DNA from 3 places in the Enterococcus sp. CR-Ec1 genome. Region 1 is predicted to be linked to each of the others. Evidence: predicted binding sites of a transcription regulator. Region 1 holds the regulator's gene; each other region holds the start of a gene.

The links. The regulator LexA, encoded in region 1, represses DNA repair genes until DNA is damaged. The targets are predictions, from matches to a motif close to CNAACANNTGTTNG.
Region 2: uvrB (excinuclease ABC subunit UvrB) is a predicted target of LexA. The motif match lies at 3,143-3,156, and genes of this name have one in related genera.
Region 3: CXM95_RS18495 (Y-family DNA polymerase) is a predicted target of LexA. The motif match lies at 2,730-2,743, and genes of this name have one in related genera.

The regions. Positions count from the first base shown of each region.
Region 1 covers NZ_CP025223.1:1,800,789-1,806,112, reverse strand. The annotation lists gene tkt (transketolase) at 1-1,400, opposite strand, end outside; gene CXM95_RS08665 (DUF896 family protein) at 1,501-1,740, opposite strand; gene lexA (transcriptional repressor LexA) at 1,877-2,497, shown strand; gene CXM95_RS08655 (hypothetical protein) at 2,627-2,839, shown strand; gene CXM95_RS08650 (adenine phosphoribosyltransferase) at 2,915-3,427, opposite strand; gene recJ (single-stranded-DNA-specific exonuclease RecJ) at 3,439-5,324, opposite strand, start outside.
Region 2 covers NZ_CP025223.1:2,025,144-2,030,467, reverse strand. The annotation lists gene CXM95_RS09735 (hypothetical protein) at 1-24, shown strand, start outside; gene CXM95_RS09730 (amino acid ABC transporter ATP-binding protein) at 76-813, opposite strand; gene CXM95_RS09725 (amino acid ABC transporter substrate-binding protein/permease) at 815-2,968, opposite strand; gene uvrB (excinuclease ABC subunit UvrB) at 3,239-5,230, shown strand; gene uvrA (excinuclease ABC subunit UvrA) at 5,244-5,324, shown strand, end outside.
Region 3 covers NZ_CP025224.1:22,896-28,219, forward strand. The annotation lists gene CXM95_RS18485 (SOS response-associated peptidase) at 138-725, opposite strand; gene CXM95_RS18490 (hypothetical protein) at 818-1,321, opposite strand; gene CXM95_RS18495 (Y-family DNA polymerase) at 1,305-2,681, opposite strand; gene CXM95_RS18500 (hypothetical protein) at 3,023-3,286, opposite strand; gene CXM95_RS18505 (ParA family protein) at 3,286-4,098, opposite strand; gene CXM95_RS18510 (replication initiation protein) at 4,194-4,910, opposite strand.

The DNA.
Region 1 (5,324 bases):
CCAACCGCCACGGAGTCATGTGTCAAGACATAGATCACAGGTGCATGCTGGATCGCAGACAAGCGCACCGCTGGACGCAAGTAATCAACGAAGACGAAGAAGGTCCCGCCATAGATTCGGGTACCGCCATGCAATTGGATGCCGTTCATGGCTGCCGCCATCGCAAATTCTCGGACACCAAACCAAATGTTGCGGCCTTCGTATTGGCCAGGTTCAAAGTCTTTTTCTGCTGCCACCATCGTGTTGTTGGAGCCAGAAAGGTCAGCCGATCCACCCCAGAGACTAGGGACGGCTTTGGATAAGGCTTGGATCATCTCTTTGCTAGAAACCCGACTAGCTTGTGAGCTGCCAACTTCGTAGCTTGGTAATGTTGCATCCCAATCTGCTGGCAATTCACCCGCAAAGGCTTGTTTGAATTGCGCAGCAAGTTCTGGGTAGGCTGCTTCATAGGCACGGAAGGTTTCGTTCCAAGCGGCTTCAGCTTTTTGCCCTTCATCGATCATGGTTTCTTTGAAGCGCGCGGCAACTTCTTCAGGTACGGTAAATTCTGGGTATTCCCAACCATAAATCGCTTTAGCTGCAGAAATGCCTTCGGCACCGATCGGCGCACCATGAACGGCAGAGGTGCCTTGATTTGGCGCACCGTATCCGATCACAGTCTTGATTTCGATCAAGGTTGGTTTGTCGCTTTCAGCTTTTGCTTCGTCGATCGCTTTTGAGATTGCTTCTAAATCATTGCCGTCTTCAACGAGAATGTGTTGCCAGCCATACGCTTCAAAACGCGCACCGACATTTTCTGTAAAGGCTTTTGAAGTCGGACCATCTAGGGAAATGTCATTTGAATCGTACAAGACGATCAGTTTATCTAATTTCATGTGACCCGCCATGGATGCAGCTTCTTGCGAAACACCTTCCATCAAATCCCCATCGCCACATAAGGCATAGGTATAGTGATCGATGACTTGATACTTGTCGCGATTGTAGGTTGCAGCCAAGTGGGCTTCGGCCATTGCCATACCGACTGCCATGGCGATCCCTTGTCCTAAAGGTCCAGTGGTTGCTTCCACGCCGTCTGTGTGATCGACTTCTGGATGTCCTGGCGTGCGGCTATCCCATTGACGGAAGTTTTTTAGATCCTCAATGGTCACATCGTAACCAGACACATGCAACAAGCTGTACAATAACGCCGAACCGTGTCCAGCAGACAAAACAAAACGGTCACGATCCACCCAGTTGCGAGAAGTCGTTGGATTGACTTTCAAGTGTTTGGTCCACAAGGCATAGGCCATGGGTGCTGCCCCCATCGGTAATCCTGGATGTCCTGAATTGGCTTTTTGTACGGCTTCGATACTTAATGTACGAAGGGTGTTCACTCCTAATTGATCGATTTTATCAAACAATGGTAGTTCCTCCTAATTTAGGTTTTTTTTACCTTTATTACATCTTTTATTATACGTGATTCAGATGCTTATTTCAATAGCAATGAAAAGGAATTCACAATTATCTGCCGTGGAGACCTTTTTTCTTTTGAATCTCTTTTAATTTCTCTGGTGTCACATCAGCACCTTCAGGATCAACGATCTTCATTCCTTCGATATGGTGACGCATTCCTCCACGAAAGGCGGTTAAATACTCGTCACGTAGAACTTTTTGTTCGTTCGTTTCTGCCTCAGTCAAACCCTCTGTTTTTTTCTTGTTGGCAAGTTCATTGATTCGAGCTAATTTTTCTTGAGATAGCATATTCGTTCCTCCTTTTCCCTCTTGATTTTACTACAAACTAGCGAATAAAAACAATAGTGTAAAAAGCGAACATTTGTTTGAATATTCGATATACCTATGGTACACTAATGTTATCAAATGAAAGAAGGTGTCAGTTTTGGCAAAACGAACAGAAAATCGACAAATCGAAATTCTTAAGTTCATTCATACCCGTGTCACTGAAAAAGGCTATCCGCCGACTGTTCGCGAAATTGGCGAAGCCGTTCAGTTATCTTCTACCTCAACTGTTCATGGCCATTTGTCCCGACTTGAAAAAAAGGGGTTGATCTTGCGAGATCCTACAAAACCCAGAGCCATTGAATTAACTTCTTCCGGTCTTGAAAAAATCGATGTTCAGCCAGCATCCATTCCGATGCTTGGTGTCGTAACTGCGGGAGAACCGATTTTAGCAGTGGAAGATGCATCCGATTTCTTTCCAATTCCGCCAGATTTAGCAAATAGTACCGGTAGTTTGTTTATGTTGACGATCCGAGGAGAAAGTATGATCAATGCTGGCATCCTTGACGGCGATCAAGTGATCGTTCGCAAACAACAAAGTGCGCAAAATGGTGATATTGTGATCGCTATGACAGATGAAGATGAAGCTACTTGCAAACGATTCTATAAAGAAAAGAATTACATTCGTTTACAACCGGAAAATGATTACTTAGAACCAATCATTTTGCCTGACGTAACGATTTTAGGATTGGTTGTTGGGTTGTATCGACATCTGCTTTGATGCTCAACGAGCTGACTAGGAAATCTTCGTTTTTACGAAGATTTTTTTTCTTTCCTCTTTACAAACCGAACAAACATTCGTATAATAAGTATACAAACATAAGTTCGTATTATTTAAGGAGTGAATGAGATGAAAGCAGTTCGTCGATTTGGTTTTATGTTATGGGTTTTATTGATGGGTATTGTTATTGGCTATTTTGGCGTTCTAAGTGCTGTTCTGATTTTTTGTCCTCTAATGATGCTTTGGTTCATGCTATGGGATGAAAAGAAATTCCGCCAAGCAGAGCGCAAACGTAACCGCCATTATTATCACGATCATGATTTTTATCGTTACGAACCATGATCCTTCCCCTACATACGCCATAAGGCAGAAGAAACAAAAAAGGACTCCTGCGAGTCCTTTTTTGTTTCTTCTTTTTTAGTATTCCATTAACGTCTTGATTTCAACACCTTGGATTTTATCTCTTCCATGTAAATCCATTAGTTCGATCAAAAAGGCACAGCCCACAACGATACCGCCTAGTTTTTCTACGAGTTCAATCGTTGCTTTGATCGTTCCGCCAGTTGCTAGTAGATCGTCACAAATCAAGACACGTTGTCCTGGTTTGATAGCATCGGCATGCAACGTCAAAACATCCACGCCATACTCTTTTTCATACTCTGCTTCAATGGTTTCCCGTGGCAATTTGCCTTTTTTACGTACTGGGGCAAAGCCGACACCTAACTGGTACGCAACTGGGCAACCAACGATAAATCCGCGGGCTTCTGGTCCTACCACCATATCGATGCCTTTTTCTTGTGCATACTCAACGATCTGCTGTGTCGCATAACGATACGCTTCTCCATCAGCCATTAGCGGCGAGATGTCCCGAAAAATAATTCCCTCTTGGGGATAATCCGGAATACTAGCAATATACTCTTTTAAATCCATTTTTTTTCCTCCTAGACTGTCAACCACTGACGTAGGGTTGATAAATCACTCATTAATAAAAATTCTTCTGTTTTGATCATTTTTTGTCGTTGCTGATACAAATGACTCTCTGTCAGCGGACGAGAAACAGGATCAGCCGTTTTATTCAAAACACCATCTTGTATTGTAACAAATTCCAGCTCAGAAAACACCTGAATCATAAAAATAAGTAATTTTTCTGGAATTTTTAGATAGTTAGCGACCATCTTTAATTTGTAGCGAATATCCAAACGAGGCTGCTGCTTGATCAATTGAAAAAGCCGACCATATTGCTCTCTGGTTCCTACCCCGTCTAAATAGGCATCTTCCGTCGAGTAAAACACAAACGCAATTCTTGAAGCATGAAGCGCTTGAACGACCTCTTTGATCACAGCAATATCAGCAGGACAATCTAAAAACGCGATCTCTTGGAACGGACCAGCACAAAATGTATCTTTCACAGCAGCCACCGAGTCGAATAAGATCGTTTGTCCACAAAATCCTTGCAGCTCTCGAGGCAGTTTCTTATTGAAAACGACCCCTAATGTTTCATTTCCCAGAGAGACACCTTGCCGACTCCTTTTCGAACGATAATCAAACAACTGCAGCCCTTCCACTGCAAAGTCATCCAACATCAGCTGCGGTTTTTTGTTGCCATTCCATTCATTGATTGAAAGCTGACCGACGATCGATAGTCGATCATTTTCAAACTCTACTGAGTCTTTTCCAAAACCAAAGCCAATCACATCTAGCTGTAGATTGGACTCATCTGTCATCACTAACTTCAAGTGCTGGTTTTCGGTACCAATCTGGCGGGCATTTTGAGTCGATAAATTGGAAAACAGAAATTTCGGTAACGGATTGTCCGTTCCGAAAGGCGCTAAAACGTTTAAAGACTCAATAAAGTTGATCGATACTTCCGCCAATGGCAGTTCCTCATCGATCGCTAAGGGGATTCCCTGACTAAGATCAATTCCATTTTCTTCCACATAGCGATTCATCTGAGCTTGTAGCATGTCCAAATGATCAATCGGGATACTTAAGCCAACCGCCGCATGATGACCACCAAAACTGGTAAACATGTCTTTCATCGTAGCCAACATTTCAAATAGATTCAACGCAGCGACACTTCTACCTGACCCTTTTGCTAACCCATTTTCTTTTTTGGTCAAAACAATCACGGGCTGTCCGGTACTTTGCATGATACGTCCAGCTACGATTCCTAAAACCCCTTCGTGCCAGTTATCACCTACGACCAGATGAACATGATTGGCAGGGTCGATTTTTTCTTGCGCTTCTTTCATGATTTCTTCAACGAAAGTTTTTCGCTGCTGATTGATCGTATCTAATGTCTTGGCTAAGGTTACTGCTTCTTCTTCATCAAATGTGGTTAACAAACGAACAGCAGGATTAGGATCTTCCAACCGACCAATTGCATTGAGGCGGGGGCCAACAGCAAAACCAATATCGATTTCGTTGACTGTTCGTTTTTTCAATCCACTGACCGTCAACAACTCATTCAAACCAAGCCGATCAGTTTGTTGGATCATTTTCAGGCCATTGCTGACTAGTAGTCGATTCTCATCTGTCAAAGAAACCATATCAGCAATCGTCCCAATTGCAACAAGGTCCAGCAGTTCGACGGGCACTTCTTCTAATAGGGCACAAGCCACTTTAAATGCGACACCGACTCCCGCTAAATCACCAAACGGATAGTTTCCTTCAGGGTGACGGGGATGAACGATGGCAAAGGCTTCTGGGAGTTCTGCAGGAAGTTCATGGTGATCCGTCACGATCACATCGACCCCTTGCCCTTGAGCATAAGCAATTGCCTCATGTCCAGATACCCCATTATCAACGGTGATGATCAATTGAGTCC
Region 2 (5,324 bases), 220 kb from region 1:
GAAACCAAACGAAAAAATCAATAAAAAAAAGACCTCTGCAAAAGTCCGAGAAAAGAGCTGTTGCAGAGGATTTTTTTAGATATTCAATACTTTGTCTAAGAAATCTTTCGTACGATCGTGCTTAGGGTTGGAAAAGATTTGCTCAGGTGTACCGTCTTCCAAGAAATTACCGCCATCAATAAACATCACACGGTTTGCTACTTCTTTGGCAAAGCCCATCTCATGAGTAACGATTACCATGGTCATTCCTTGTTTTGCCAAATCCTTCATAACATTGAGTACATCCCCAACCATTTCGGGATCGAGTGCGGAGGTTGGTTCATCGAACAGCATCACATCGGGATTCATGGCTAAGGCTCTAGCAATCGCCACCCGTTGTTTTTGTCCTCCAGATAGATTGTCAGGGTACATGTCTTTTTTATCAGCCAGACCTACCGTCTCTAATAAACGAATCGCGTTTTGTTCCGCTTCTTGCCGAGAAGCATTTTTTAGATCCATCGGGGCTAGAATGATGTTTTCTAAAACTGACAAGTGAGGGAAGAGATTGAAATGCTGAAACACCATGCCGATATGTTGACGAACAGCATTGATATTGGTGTTTTTATCCATCAGATGTGCGCCGTCAACGATAATATCGCCGCTGGTTGGTTCTTCTAAGCGGTTCAAACAGCGTAAGAACGTCGATTTCCCAGATCCTGAAGGACCGATCACACAAACGACTTCTCCTTCAGCGATTGAAACATTGATATTGTTCAATACGGTATTGTCGCCGTATTTTTTTACAAGACTTTCAACTAAGATTTTTTCTTTCATGCTATTTCACCTTCTTTTCTAAAACTTTTGCAAGTTTCGTTAAAGCTGTGATCACGACTAAGTAAATAATCGCGATGATCAAGTAGACATAGGTACTTTGTGTGGTTCGTGCAACGATGATTTTCCCGGTTTGCAATAATTCCACGACTCCGATAACCGAGATGATCGTTGTATCTTTCAACGAGATAACGAATTGGTTAACGAAAGATGGAATCATGATTTTGATCGCTTGCGGTAAAATGATTTTCTGCATTGTCCGAGTGTAGGTCATCCCCAAACTACGAGAGGCTTCCATCTGACCTTTTGGCACCGCGTTGATCCCACCACGGACGATCTCAGCGATGTAGGCACTGGCATTTAAGGTCAATGTAATGACCCCAGCAGCAAAGTCCGGAATCGTGATACCAATCGCATCGGAGAGGCCGAAGAAGATGAAGAAAGCCAATACCATCATAGGAATACCACGAATGATGTCAACATAGATCCCTGCTAAAACCCGCAATGCTTTGATTGGAGCAACACTAAATAGTCCAAAAATGATTCCGATCACTAATGCTAAGGCAAAAGAAATCAATGCTAGTAAAAGGGTATTCCACAATCCTTTTAACAAGACGTTATAGTTGTTGCTGATCAAACCAGTGATCGTTGATTCATCCACTCGTTTTTCTGTGGCAGATCCATCTTCAATGTATTTATTGATGATTTGATCGTACTCCCCAGTCCGTTTCATTTCTTTCAATGCTTCATTGAACATTTGGATCAGTTCAGGATTTTGGTCTTTTTTCACCGCAAAACCGTACTGACCACCAGATTCTTTTTCAATCGGTGTCACTAGTTTTTGTCCTTGGCTGATGGCATAACCAATCACTGGATAATCATCCATCATGGCATCAATTTGTCCGCCGTTAACAGCCGCATATAATTGATCGGCAGCATCATAATATTTGATCGAATAGCCATATTTCTCTTCGTTGGCGATCAAGAAGTCTGCACTTTCTGTCCCAACTTTTGCACCGACGGTTTTTCCATCTAAATCTTCATAGGATTTGATGGAATCATTGCCTTCTTTTACAGCAATCTGAATACCACTTTCAAAGTAAGAATCAGAAAAGTCATAGGATTGACGACGCTCATCAGTGATTGTCATCCCAGCGATCATCCCATCTGCTTGGTTACCATCCAACGCTTGCAAAGCTCCGGAAAAACCGATGAAATTGAATTCGATGTTGAACCCTTGCAATTCTGCCGCCCGGTTCATTAAATCAACATCGATCCCTACATACTCATTGTCTTCATTTTGAAATTCAAATGGAGCGAAGGCTGAGTCACTGGCAATTCGGTAAACATCTTTCTTTGGTTCGACTTTCACCATTTCACTAGTGCCTGCATCTGTATCAGACGTTGTGATGTAAGTATTGACGATTTCGTCGTATTTGCCGGAAGCTTTCATATTGGCTAAACCAGCGTTGAATTTTTCAAGGAGTTCTTGATTTTGGCCTTTTCTGACGGCAAATCCGTAAGAAGCGCCTTTTTCAGGTTCGCCGACAAGTTTCATTGGTTCGCCATTGTTGATAGCATAGCCAAGCACTGGATAATCATCAAAAGCGGCTGCCACAGTACCATTGCGTACAGCGCCATATAGTCCAGTAGCGTCATCATATAATTTGATGTCGTAGCCATATTGGTCTTTATTGCTTTCTAGAAAGCGGGCACTTTCGGTACCAACCTTTGCACCGACCGTTTCGCCTTCAAGATCCTCGTAGCTAGTAATACTGTCATTGTCAGCAGCTACTGCCATTTGAATCCCACTATCGAAATAAGGATCAGAGAAATCAAAGGTTTCTTTACGTTCATCTGTGATACTCATCCCAGCGATCATGCCATCTAACTGATTTGATTGCACGCCTTGAATGGAGGCGTCAAAACCTAAAGGACGTAAATCAACTGCAAAACCTTGATCTTCTGCGATCGCATTTAATAAATCTATATCGATCCCAACGTATTCATTATTTTCATTTTGGAATTCGAAAGGAGCAAATGTTAAATCTGTTCCTATCTTATACGTAGTTTCCTCCGCACTTGCTGACTTTACTGATAGCGTAAAAATGCTGATAATCAGCGCGATTAAAGCGAAGGACATGTGTTTTCTTTTCAAGAAAATTCCCCCTTTAGATATAACGTATTTATAGATTATATGGATTTTTTCTTCAACACACAAGTCTTTCTCTTTAAAAATATGACAAAATCGTTTAAACCTCACATCAGATGTTAGAAAATCAAACATGTTAAGTTATGCTTAATCGCATGAAACTTTCATAGCAAATGATGGCGAAAGTATGTTCGCTATGATATACTTATTTATGGAAAAGCGGCAGCGAGTTTTTCTTTTTTTGTTGTCGTTTAGAATAATCGAGGGGGAATTAAGATGATCGAAAGAACAACTTCCCATGAATTTGACTTAGTATCAAAATATCAACCAGCTGGGGATCAACCAGAAGCGATCCATCAATTGGTTGACGGGGTGGTCGGTGGAAAAAAAGCACAGATTTTGTTGGGAGCCACTGGGACCGGTAAGACTTATACGATTTCTAATCTAATCAAAGAAGTCAATAAACCGACATTGATCATTGCCCATAATAAAACATTGGCTGGACAATTATATGGCGAGTTTAAGGATTTCTTTCCAAATAATGCAGTCGAGTATTTTGTCAGTTACTATGATTACTATCAACCAGAAGCGTATGTTCCTTCCAGTGATACATACATCGAAAAAGACTCCAGTGTCAACGATGAAATCGATAAGCTCCGTCACTCGGCGACAAGTTCTTTATTAGAGAGAAACGATGTGATTGTTGTAGCTTCTGTCTCTTGTATTTTCGGTTTAGGTTCGCCGATCGAGTATGCAAGACAAGTTGTTTCTTTACGAGTAGGGATGGAAAAGTCTCGGGATCAACTATTAAAAGAATTGATCGAGATCCAATTTGAACGAAACGACATCGATTTTCAACGGGGGCGTTTTCGCGTGCGCGGCGATGTTGTGGAGATTTTCCCAGCTTCTCGTGATGAGCGAGCGTTGCGCATTGAGTTTTTTGGCGATGAAATCGATCGGATTCGTGAAGTTGATGCCTTGACGGGCGAGATCATGAGTGACACCGAACATGTGTCGATCTTTCCGGCAACCCACTTTGTGACCAATGAAGACCATATGGAACATGCGATCGCTTCAATCCAAAGTGAACTCGATGAACGACTGAAAGTTTTGCGAGCAGAAAATAAGCTGCTGGAAGCACAGCGTTTAGAGCAGCGAACCAACTATGATATTGAAATGATGCGAGAAATGGGGTATACCTCAGGGATCGAAAACTACTCTCGCCACATGGATGGACGAAAAGAAGGGGAACCGCCTTATACGTTATTGGATTTCTTCCCAGATGATTTTCTATTAGTAATCGATGAATCACACGTAACGATGCCCCAAGTTCGTGGGATGTATAATGGTGACCGTGCTAGAAAACAAATGTTAGTGGATTATGGCTTCCGTTTGCCTTCTGCACTGGACAACCGTCCGTTACGCTTGGAAGAATTTGAGAAACATGTCAATCAAATCGTCTATGTGTCAGCAACACCTGGACCCTATGAATACGATCAAACCGATACCGTCGTTCAACAAATCATTCGACCAACTGGTCTGTTAGATCCGGTGATCGAAGTACGACCGATCATGGGTCAAATTGACGACCTCGTGGGAGAAATCAATGAGCGAGTCGAGCGAAATGAACGGGTCTTTGTGACGACCTTGACGAAAAAAATGTCTGAAGATTTGACGGATTACTTCAAAGAATTAGGGATCAAAGTCAAATACTTGCACAGTGACATCAAAACATTGGAACGAACAGAGATCATTCGAGACCTGCGCCTCGGTGAATTTGATGTACTGGTCGGAATCAACTTACTGCGAGAAGGGTTAGACGTGCCGGAAGTTTCTCTGGTTGCGATTCTTGATGCCGATAAGGAAGGCTTCCTGCGCAGCGAACGCTCATTAGTCCAAACCATTGGACGGGCAGCCCGAAACTCTGAAGGAAAAGTAATCATGTACGCTGATAAAATGACTGATTCGATGCAGCGAGCGATCGATGAAACGGCGCGACGCCGAAGTATCCAAGAAGCCTACAACGAAGAACATGGGATCGTACCGAAAACCATTATTAAAGAAATTCGCGATCTGATCGCGATCACAAAAGTGGCAGAAGAGACCGGTGAATACACCACGACTTCTTATGAAGAACTGAGTCGTGAGGAAAAAGCAACCTTGTTGTTGAAGCTAGAAAAAGAGATGAAAGATGCTGCGAAAGCATTGGATTTTGAAACGGCTGCTACCTTAAGAGATACTATTCTTGAGCTAAAAGCTGCTGATTAGAAGGAGAAACACTATGGCAAATGATAAAATCGTGATCCATGGGGCACGGGCCCATAATTTAAAAAATATCGATGTGACGATTCCCAGAGACCAA
Region 3 (5,324 bases), on a different replicon from region 1:
CTTGAACAAAATCTTCACATTTCGCAAAACTAGTATAGCATATAATTAAGAGAAAATCTACTTTAGAAGATGTATCCCTTTTAGTGAAGAATACTAATTACAAAGAAATATCAATAGCAGCAAACCAGAAAGTACTCCTATTTAGCGTCACTCAGGGCTAACTCCGGCATATCAGTTGATAGGTAGTTTCTCGCAAACTCTATATCTGAAAGCCAGTTATTGATGTCATTTTTCTTTATAATTAAAGGCATGCGATCGTGAATAGGTTCAACAGATTTACTAGGCATGGTCGTCATGATTACTGATTCTGTCTCAAAGCCGGCACCATTTTTATGAATCCGATAAAAACCACCAACATACAAGAGATCATTGTCTTCAGCTGAGAATAAAATTTTCTTCTTCTCCTGGTTCCATTCGTAAAAACCAGACATAGGAAATACACAACGTGTCTCTTTGAAATGCTTAGAAAACGTCTTTTTTTCTTCCACTGTTTCAGATCGTGCATTGATCATTAATTGCCCTTTTTTGAATCCTTCAAATCCCCAACGAGTGATCCCAGGTACTATTTTAGATTCCTGATTAAGGGCCAAGGTTACCACATGATTTGATGGAAAAATTTCATTATAACCGATTCGGACGTGCTTGTTAGTTGCATTCGGAGCGACTTGATCATAATAACTTTTCAGCTCATTTGATGATAGATCGAAAAAATAGCGACCACACATAATATACCCTCCATTTTCTATATTCTAATAAAAAGCGTGTGTCAGACGGCCATTCTAAGCCGTTTTAAATCGTTATAGATGGATAATCCTCTTTAATCGTCTTCTATAAACGGTTGGTAATACTCATTTCTTATTATTTCAATTTCAGGATCTCTCTTTTTCTTCCTCTCTTCTATTTTACCTGGAGAACCCTTGTTTCGAAAGTAATCGATATCGAACCATTTTTTTTCTTGTTTAATTTCAACGTGACGAACGTCTGTCCAAAATATTTGTCGATCGCTTATTACAAAATAGTCCTCATATGCTTCACCGATAAATAATCCTTCTATCGGATCTAAGAATCGCCCGAACTCGTCTTTTGTATTAAGTTGAATGGAAAGAGGCTTATGATATAGAAAGGATTGAGATAGAATAGCGTCTATCTTTTCGCGCGTCATAAGGTCAAGACCTGCAACTTCTTTGGTTGCCCAAGCTTCATTCTCTTTTACGCCCTTCATTAATTCGTCCATTGCGTAAGCAGTCCCCCACTTGAGGCCGAAAGGACGATCGCGATACTCATTATAGTCTTGGAACTTCTTCTTAGTTCGCTTTACCATGACTTGCACCTTCAAGTCCGGACAGGCCGCCTGCGTGACCACCAACTAAAGAGCTTCGAGCAATCGCACGTCCACCCTCCATTAAGCTATTAGCATGTACAATCGATTTAAAGCCATACTTCTTCCGGATAGTATCAACTACATAATCCACCTTCAAGTCCTTTACTTGCTCGTCTGGATCCTCAAAGAGATCCAGCTGTAGAGCATTAGAATAAACGAGTTTCGAGCAGTTTACTCCTATATTCCTGATATCCTGATACTTATAATGCTTATCAAATATTTGAAGCAGGTATCCAGAGATTTGTTTGCTGCTGTTTGTGGCCGGTACTTTCATTTGCTGGTGGAAACCACGTTTCAGCGATCGATCGACGTAGCCCATGGAAAACCCGATCCAAAGTGACACAACTTCAGCTTTTGCGCCTGCGCGACGTAACCTAGTTGCTACTTGATCAGCCATTTCCTTTATGACGATTTCAATCTCTTTTCTCTTGGTATAATCGCGGTTTAAAACCTGACTGTTACCGATAGATTTCGATTTGGGAGTATATTTCTGGCCTAAGAATGATCGATCAATGCCCCAGGCATTTGCGTACAGCTGCGTACCTAAAACGCCAAAATTCTGCTTCAGCAAATAATAATTTGCGTGTGCTAGATCATGCATAGTAAATATGCCCATTCGGTTCAATCTGATTGCTGTACGGCGGCCAATCCCCCACACATCTGTTATTTCTTTGACAGACCAAAGCTTCTCCTGGACGTCCTCGTATCGCCACTCAGCTTTCATATCAGTGTTCTTTTTGCTTTCAAGGTCTAACGCAAACTTTGCCAATAATGGATTATCACCAATCCCGATCGTAGTATAGATTCCTGTTTGTTTATATACGTCGATTTGGATCTTTTTAGCTAAGTCTCGAGCATTCTTTGCTCCAAACAGTCTTAACGAGTCAGTGACGTCTAAAAAGCTCTCGTCGATGCTGTAAACTGCGTGATTCTGCTCGTCTGCATACTTTTTGTAGATGTTGTTGATCTCCATGTTTTTACGCATATAAAGTGCCATACGTGGCGGTGCAATCACCAAGTCCTCCGGATACGGGAATGGAAGATCACGAGACCGACTGACGTTTGATATTCCGTATGCTTTTTTAGCAGCAGGACTTGATGCCAGGATCAAACCGCTCCCTCGTTCAGCTGGATTATCGGATGGATAAGACATGACTACCAACTTTGTTTTCAGCGGATTTAACCCTCTCTCAACGCATTCTACAGACGAGTAAAAGGACTTGCAATCGATACAAAGAATATCTCGGGAAGGTTCCTTAGTATAATCAAACCGTGGATTAGCACCAAATTGCATAACCATAGTAACGCCTCTTTTCTATAAAAAAGATACATTTTATATACACGTATTAGAACATACGTTCGCAAATAAAGTCAAGCGAACGAGTTATAAAAAAATTTCTTGGAACTGCCATTGGTATTTTTCAATTACAATTTAATTAGCGATTGTTAGCTTAACAGTCAGCTGGTTTTAGTTAGAAAAATAGCGATTAGTCATAGAAATATTCAAACACACATATGTTTATAAACATATATATAAACATAAACATATCCAAGCACATGTATATAAACACAGGCATATTCACGTATATGTGTTTGGATAAAAAAAGAAGCATAAGCAAAAGCTTACACTTCTTTTATGTATTACTCCGGAAATTGTCTAGAATACTCAGCGTTAATCAAATCACGAATTACCTCTGAAGCAGACTTGCGATTAAGTTTCTTTTTAAGGATTTGTAGTTTTTTCTTGTCTGAAGGATAAAGCGTTATTTGAGAAGGTTTTGTTTTTTCCACTTCTTCAGCTGGATTTAATGCACTATCAAATAAACCAGCATTCGATTTTTCTATTTTAGGAATAGATGGTACCTCTTCAAATGTATTTTTTGCTTTTTCAAATCTATTTGCCATTATCTATCACTTCCGTTGAGTTTTTTTAGTATAGTACCGAAAACTTCCCAAGTATGATCGAAGAAGTTTTTGTGCTTATTGTACAGTTCTTTGTTTTTAGAAAGTTCAGCTAAAGGCGTCATTTCTAAATTAGCTGTGTTAACTAGCTCTTTATCTGGTATATAACCTAAATAATTTGGTTCTTTAGAAATGATCTCCAAGAATTCCTTACTAGAATTAGTATTATGTTTGACTTTGTTACCAATAAAGTAATATTCGGCAACTAAGTAACTCTCTCCCGATCGAACCTCAACTAATTCTTTACGCAAAGTATCAATATCTCTACCTAGTTTTAGTAATGCTTTGAAACCGTCCATTGAGGGATCAGAAACGCCTAAAACAACATCTGATACTGCCCAAGCATTTTGGGTTATTAAACTTGTATCGTTGTGTGTATCGATGAAAATATAATCATATTTTTTTTGAAGTTCTTCGATATTATTTACATACCAGGAGAATAAAATTAAGCGATTATTCGGCTTGTCCCTTATAAGGTCTTCTATTTCTGCAAGCTCGGGGCCGCCAGCTAACAAATCTAGATTAGTGTGAATATGAATAGGTTCGACGTTATTTCCTCTATATAAATTTGAGATTTTGTTTTCATCCTTTAGCAAACCAAAATCATACTTTCCATATCTATCTGATATGTTTCCTGATTTGTCTTGGTCTATGAGCAATACAGAGGCCTTCTCTGCTGTCTTTTCTGCCAAATTATAAAGGGTACTCGTCTTTCCTGTTCCGCCTTTTTCAATGTTTGCAGTTAATGTGTACATTTTTTTCCTCCTTTAAATAAGTTATTTAGTCACTATATTATCCATAAACATAGACATAAACATGTTTATGTCTATGTTTATGGACGTGTTTTGGTCTAGTTAATAAGTTTTGAATCCTTTTTCTTGTGTCTCACCTTAATGCCAAGTGTTGTACGCCCCTCTTTAACAGATTCATAGTCGATATTCATAGTGGTTAGGTTATTTATATCTTCCTTAGCCTTCCTTAAATATTGAAGAACTCTGTACCATTCAAGATGCTCCTTTTGAAATAGCTCTTTAACTTCTTCTACTGAAAGATATATTTCATTATTGGGTTTACACGACTGAAGATATTCGTATAGCCTTTTTGCATGAATACTTTTCAAATTCACTACGTCTAGGAAAAATAGTCTAGTAGATTGCCCTTCAACTAAATTCAACAAATATGGAGCAAGATCAGAATCGAGTCTCAACTTGACTTTTCCATTCTTGATGTATGGTTTGTCAAGCCAACGACCGATTGTTTTAGCGCCATCTGGTAATTCTATCCAGAACCCTTTATTAGCTAAATTTAATAAGGCTTTTTCAGTATTTTGATGAGCAGCTCCACCTTGTCCAAATTTACATATTTCATTTAATTCAGCTATAGATGTTTCTACTGTAAAAAAGTCACCGTCGGTTTCTTTTATGTTTGTTACCATAAAATCGACTAAAGTCAGTTCTTTAGCGGATAAGGTGTGTTTTGCTTTTTGAATCAAGCTATTGGATTTCTGAAGAGTCTTATTCCTTTTGTTGTCTATTTCGTTCAGATCAAATAGCACAATATTTTCCATATAAACACCTCGTTACAATTTAATATGATTTTATATACCTATACTATAGCACACATGTTTATGTATATCAATATGTTTATGTATATAAATATATTGATTAGTACTTATGAAAAGAACTTCTTAGTGTGCTAATTATCAACTTGAATGGCTTACTACCCATAGTGTAAGTAGGTTTATGATTTTTAAGGAATACATATTGATGCATATGTTTGTGTTGGTATATATGAATAACGTGATAAACATATTGATACATATATTTATGGACATGTTTATGTACATATACTATTTGTGAGGAAAGATGAATATACTAAATAGTATATTACTTGAGAATAGGACAAAGATTTAAAATAGCATATGAATTTCCAATATCAATTAGTACTAATTAAAATTGGAAATTTACTATAAAGTACATTT